2 regions of the Chryseobacterium sp. 22458 genome follow, and region 2 is predicted to be linked to the other one. Evidence: riboswitches for the same ligand, from Rfam matches in the RefSeq annotation. Region 2 holds a riboswitch; the other holds the start of a gene.
The links. A riboswitch is a leader RNA that binds a small molecule or an ion and turns the genes downstream of it on or off. The one in region 2 is predicted to bind thiamine pyrophosphate.

Region 1 (3,427 bases), on a different contig from region 2:
TACCAAGTATACCTCCGGTATCCGGTACATCAGCTACTTTAAATTCTTTAGCCCCGTCAAGCGTTTATTATATTTGGGTAAGATCAAATTGTGGTTCCGGTAATACAAGTATATGGTCTCTTCAGCCTATACAGGTTATAACGCAATGTCAGCCTCCTTCAGTCATTACATCCAGCGGAGCTACAGTATGTCCGGGGCAGACTGCAACATTATCTGCAACAACAGGCAGTGGATCTGTGCTTTTGTGGTATGATGCCAGTACAGGCGGAAACAATATTGGTACAGGGAATTCATATACTACTCCAGCACTTGCCTCTACCACAGATTACTGGGTTTCTGCAGCGACTATAGGATCAGATTCATATGTAGGTAAAGATGCACCTACCGCTACAACAGGGAATTCTACATTCACTGATTATGGGCTGGTATTTGACGCTTATTCTCAAATGACAATAAAAGAAGTGGATGTATATCCTATGGGAAGTGGTACAACAGGTACGGTTACCATTAACCTGAAAAACTCAAGCGGTACTATTCTGGCTACCAAAACAGCTACTGTGAATGTAACTACAGCAGGTGTATTGAATACCATAACACTTGATTTTAATGTTCCGGCAGCTGGAAATGATTACAGACTTGTTGTAGACGGAGCATCAGGAATATCCAATTTACGTAGGGAAATTTCATCAGGTTTCACTTATCCGTATGTGTTGCCTGGAATATGCAGCATAAAAGCAGCCAGATTCGGCTCAAGTCCTAGCCAAAGTTATTATTACTACCTGTACAACTGGAAAGTAAGCGGAATTTGTGAATCAGATAGAACAATGGTGACCGCTACTGTAAACTGTTTAAGTACTTCAGAAGTAAATACCAAAGATGCGATGAAAGTGTATCCTAATCCGTTCAGTGACAGGGTTACCATTACGGATATTGAAAAAGTAAAATCAATTCAGGTATTTGATGCTTTAGGAAGAATGGTAAAAACGATTGATAATGTAACTTCTAAAGAAATTGATCTTGGTGACTTGAATTCAGGATTGTATGTTCTTACTCTTAGTATGAAAGATGGAAGCAGTACCCATGTGAAGGCAATAAAGAAATAGTTTTTTAATTAAAATAAAATGAAGTCCGGAGGTTGTATTATCTCCGGATTTTTTGTTTTAAAAAACGATTTTGTCCTTTCTGAAAAAATAACTAACTTCGTCCCATGCTTTAGGGGTGTCTGTTATAGACAGACTGAGATTTTACCCTTTGAACCTGATCTGGATCATACCAGCGTAGGGAAAAGTAAATGACTTTTGCTGTACATTCTATTGTACAATAATGGCCATTCCTAAAGTATATTTAAATTATTAGGAATGGAACTAATTATCAACCACACCCCAAAAACATTTGATACACTTCCTGAAAATCTGGAAGCATTACTGGCTATAGAGTTTCCCGGAAAACGAAAAGGAATTGCCGTAGCCCTCAATAATCGTATCATTCCGCTGTCTGCCTGGGCGGAAACCTTCCTCAAAGACAAAGATTCAGTTTTAATCATTACTGCCACTCAGGGCGGTTAATTCTCATATTTTAATACCAATACTTATGGCTCACTCCATTACATGTTCGCCATTTCCGAACTCAAAGAAAATATATATTGAAGGAAAAATTCATTCTATCAATGTAGCAATGCGTGAAATACAGCTTAGTCCTACCAAACTTACCAATGGAGGCTTTGAACACAATCCGCCTGTAACCATTTACGATACCTCAGGTCCCTATACCGATGAAAATGCTGTGATTGATATCCAGAAAGGACTTCCCAGGATCAGAGAGCAATGGATATTGGATAGAGAAGATGTTAATATTCTGGAAGGAATTACTTCAGAATATGGTAAAGCCCGCCTTGCAGATCCTAAGCTTGACGAATTACGTTTTTCCTATGATCATAAACCTAAAGTAGCACAGGAAGGAAAAGAACTTACCCAGCTTTATTATGCGAAACAGGGAATCATCACTCCGGAGATGGAGTATGTGGCAATCAGGGAAAACCAAAGAATTGAACAGTTGGAATCTGCCCCTAAAGAGATGGCCTGCCAGCATATCGGAAACAGTTTTGGAGCCAATACTCCAAAAAGTAAGATTACTCCGGAATTTGTAAGAGATGAAATCGCTGCCGGAAGAGCAATTATTCCGAATAATATCAACCACCCGGAAAGCGAGCCGATGATCATCGGAAGAAACTTTTTAGTAAAGATCAATGCCAATATCGGTAACAGCGCTGTCACATCCAGTATTGAAGAGGAAGTGGAAAAAGCTGTCTGGGCCTGCCGCTGGGGAGCCGATACCATCATGGATCTTTCCACAGGAAAAAATATTCATGAGACAAGAGAATGGATTATCAGAAACAGCCCGGTTCCTATTGGTACCGTTCCGATCTATCAGGCCTTAGAAAAAGTAAAAGGAGTTCCGGAAGATCTTACATGGGAAGTCTTCAAAGACACACTGATTGAGCAGGCAGAGCAGGGAGTGTCTTATTTTACCATTCATGCCGGGGTTTTGCTTCGTTATATTCATCTGACAGCCAGTAGAGTAACGGGGATTGTGTCCCGGGGAGGGTCTATTATGGCCAAATGGTGTTTGTTCCATCATAAAGAAAACTTTTTATACACTCATTTTGAGGAGATTTGCGAGATCATGAAGAAATATGATGTAGCTTTCTCACTTGGGGACGGTCTTCGTCCGGGGTCAATTGCTGATGCCAATGATGCTGCACAGTTTGCTGAGCTCGAAACTTTAGGCGAGCTGACCAAAATAGCATGGAAACATAATGTACAGGTCATGATCGAAGGGCCGGGGCACGTTCCGATGCACATGATCAAAGAAAATATGGAAAAACAGCTGGAAGAATGCCATGAAGCACCATTCTACACTTTAGGACCTTTAACAACGGATATTGCGCCGGGCTATGACCACATTACCTCAGGAATAGGAGCAGCAATGATCGGGTGGTTCGGTTGTGCAATGCTTTGCTATGTAACACCTAAGGAACATTTAGGACTTCCGAATAAAGAAGATGTAAAAGTTGGGGTAATCACCTATAAACTGGCCGCTCATGCAGCAGACCTGGCAAAAGGGCATCCCGGTGCACAATACAGGGATAATGCCTTGAGTAAAGCCAGATTTGAATTCAGATGGGAAGATCAGTTCAACCTTTCGTTAGATCCGGATACGGCAAGAGCTTATCATGATGAAACCCTTCCTGCCGACGGAGCAAAGATTGCTCACTTCTGCTCAATGTGTGGGCCGAAATTCTGCTCCATGAAGATTACTCAGGAAATCCGTGAATCTGCAGAAAAAGGAATGCTGGATAAATCACAGGAATTTATTGAAAAAGGAAAAGAGATCTATATATGATCCTTGTCATCACCCCTGAAATAAT
Region 2 (3,427 bases):
AGGTTTTGCTATTTTATTTATTCTTATTCTTACACTGGCAGGTTTATCACTGGCCTGCATCAATGCAATGCATGAAGCTTCATGGTCTCTGTTTACGGTAGTCATCACAATGCCGATTGCTGTGATCATGGGACTCATAATGCGGTATAAAAAGAACAGTGTGCTCTTTGCCAGCATTCTGGGTGGTATACTTCTGATTGCAGGAATTATCGGCGGGCATGGTCTTATGCAGAATGCTACGATGAACAATTTATTTTCATGGGATATCAAAACAATCTCGGTGGCGATTCCATTATATGGTTTTCTGGCTTCTGTTCTTCCGGTATGGCTGCTTTTAGTTCCCAGAGATTACCTTTCTACCTATTTAAAAATCGGAACCATTATTATGCTTGCAGTAGGTGTTATTGTAATCCATCCTACGGTACAGATGCCTGCGCTTACTGCATTCATCAATGGTGGAGGCCCTGTCATAGGAGGTCCTGTACTTCCCTTTATTTTTATAGTAATTGCCTGTGGTGCTATTTCAGGCTTTCATGCAGTCATTGCAACAGGTACTACTCCTAAAATGCTTAACAGGGAAAGAGAAATTCTTTTTGTAGGGTACGGCGCCATGCTTGTTGAAGGTTTTGTAGCTCTTATGGCCCTGATTGCAGCATGTACTTTGATGCCGGGAGACTACTTTGCGATCAATACACCCAAAGAGTCTTATGACGCTTTCCTGGCAGCCCACCCTTCTCTGCATGGAGTAGATATTGATTATTATTCCCAGAAAATAGGCATTGATCTACATGGAAGAACAGGAGGAGCAGTATCTCTGGCTGTGGGAATGGCTCATATCTTTAATAAGATCCCCTATATGGATCAGCTGACGGCTTACTGGTACAATTTTGCGATCATGTTTGAAGCGGTATTTATTCTTACGGCTATTGATGCAGGCACAAGGGTCGGACGTTTCTTTTTACAGGAGATGCTGGGGTCTGTAATGCCTAAATTCAATGATAAAAACTGGGTTCCGGGAATTATTATCAGCAGTTTACTGTTTACTTTCGCCTGGGGATATCTGGTATATACCGGAAATGTAAGCAGCATCTGGCCTTTATTTGGAATCAGCAATCAGCTGTTGGCAGCATGCGGGCTCATCGTCTGTACCACAATGCTGATCAGGATGAACAGAGGGAAATATGCATTATGTTCTGCTATTCCGGGGGTATTTATGGCCATCATTACATTCTGGGCCGGTTATCTTCAGGTCACTACAATTTATATTCCCAAGGAACAATACTTATTGGCAGCTTTAGCCGTTACAGCCATGGTACTGATGCTTATCGTCTTTATCGGAGCCTTCAGAAAATGGTACCAGCTGCTAAAAATCACTACTACAGAAACAGATTTCTATGGCGAACAGGTGAAGGAACTTGTGGAAAGGTAAAACTTCTCCTTTAAAATATTTTGCAGACTTTGCCTGCTCTGATAATTTTTATACATTTGTTTTGCTTTAGGGGTATTCTGAAAAGAATTGAGAGAGTCCCTTTGAACCTGATACGGCTTACACCGACGTAGGGAAAAGCAAAACTACATTGCCGGCCAATGTGCTTTTGTTTTGGATTTTTTCCTGAAGCTATTTTTTATTTTAATGATAAACAATGGAAAAAATTCTCTGGCAGCAAGTTCAGCTTGTAAAACAAAAGTCTCCCCTGGTTCACAACATTACCAACTATGTAGTGATGAACAATACGGCCAATGCCCTTCTGGCTGCAGGAGCATCCCCTATCATGGCCCACGCCAGATCTGAAATCAGAGAAATGGTCAACATTTCAGATGCTGTAGTCATTAATATCGGTACTCTTGATGAATATTGGTCTGAATCTATGTTTATAGCTGCTGAAACCGCTAATACAATCCACAAACCATGGGTGCTGGATCCTGTTGGTGCAGGAGCAACGTCTTTCCGGGATCAGATTTTACAACAGCTTTTGGAATTCCGTCCGACCGTTATCAGAGGAAATGCTTCCGAAATTATTGCTCTGGCTAAAATCAATACCACCGTAAGTAAAGGAGTAGACAGCACCGCTGCCAGCAATGATGCCTTAGAAGCAGCTCAGCTTCTTGTGAATCAATACAACACTATTGTCTGTATTTCAGGTGAAACGGATATTATCCTAAGTCCGGACCAATGTTTCATGATCAGGAACGGCCATCCGCTTATGACTAAAGTAACAGGGCTCGGCTGTTCAGCAACAGCATTGACAGGTGCATTTACAGGATGTTCGGAAGACAAAACATCAGGTGTGGCAGCGGCAATGGCATTACTGGGTATCGCAGGTGAAATTGCCGTCAAAGAAAGCAAAGGTCCCGGAAGCCTGCAGATGAACCTGATTGACAAACTGTACAATATCACGGAAGAGGAATTCATCAGTCATTTAAAAATCGATAAGAAATGAGTGTGCATCCTTTTCCTTATCAGCTGTATCTGGTAATCTCTGAAGCCGATTGTCTGGGAAAAAACTTTCTGGAAGTTGCTGAACAGGCTATTCTGGGCGGTGTAGACGTTATCCAGCTTCGTGAAAAAAATGACAGTACTGAGGTTTTTCTCCAAAAAGCAAAACAGCTTATTGAAATTACAGATAAGTATCATATTCCGCTCATCATCAACGATAATATTGAGGTCGCCGGAAAAGTAAATTCGGCAGGCATCCATGTGGGAAACTCTGACATGGCCCCTACCCTTTTGAGGCAACATCCTAGTACCGGAAATAAGATCATCGGTTATTCGATTGAACATCTCTCTCAGCTTGACAATGAACAAACCGCTGTCTCTGATTATCTGGGAATAAGTCCTGTATTTAAAACAAAAACCAAAACAGACACCATTACCGAATGGGGACTTGAAGGTATTGCCAGGATCAGACAGCTGACAGAAAAACCTCTGGTTGCTATTGGCAGTATTCATTCCGGAAATGCAAGAGCCATTATCAATGCCGGTGCTGACTGTCTTGCTGTAGTATCAGCAATATGTGGTGCAGACCATCCTCAGAAGGCAGCTTATGAATTAAAAAATGAAATTTTAAAATGAAAAAATACAAATACCCATCAGTACTTACCATTGCAGGATTTGACGGAAGCGGCGGTGCAGGTATCCAGGCTGATATCAAAACGGCTTCAGCTCTGGGCTGTTTTTCGACATCGGTTTTGACCGCTTTACCGGTACAGAATACCCAGGGTGTAAGAAAAATATATTCGATTCCTGTGGAAGCGGTAGCAGATCAGATCAAAGCTATATTGGATGATATTGTTCCTGATGCTGTTAAAATCGGAATGGTTCATACCCCGCAGCTTGTAGATACCATTGTTTCAACGCTTGCCCAATATAAAAAAATACCGGTGGTATTTGATCCTGTTATGGTAGCTACCAGCGGTCACAGGCTGA

Region 1: it holds a riboswitch for thiamine pyrophosphate, as region 2 does, so the genes downstream of both, thiS (sulfur carrier protein ThiS) here and thiM (hydroxyethylthiazole kinase) in region 2, are expected to answer to the same signal.

What each region holds. Positions count from the first base shown of each region.
Region 1 covers NZ_JBQEOA010000005.1:141,064-144,490, forward strand. The annotation lists gene ACTJJF_RS18100 (T9SS type A sorting domain-containing protein) at 1-1,103, shown strand, start outside; TPP riboswitch at 1,205-1,301, shown strand; gene thiS (sulfur carrier protein ThiS) at 1,359-1,565, shown strand; gene thiC (phosphomethylpyrimidine synthase ThiC) at 1,591-3,402, shown strand; gene ACTJJF_RS18115 (thiamine phosphate synthase) at 3,399-3,427, shown strand, end outside.
Region 2 covers NZ_JBQEOA010000007.1:70,408-73,834, reverse strand. The annotation lists gene ACTJJF_RS20035 (carbon starvation CstA family protein) at 1-1,429, shown strand, start outside; TPP riboswitch at 1,488-1,580, shown strand; gene thiM (hydroxyethylthiazole kinase) at 1,644-2,441, shown strand; gene thiE (thiamine phosphate synthase) at 2,438-3,073, shown strand; gene thiD (bifunctional hydroxymethylpyrimidine kinase/phosphomethylpyrimidine kinase) at 3,070-3,427, shown strand, end outside.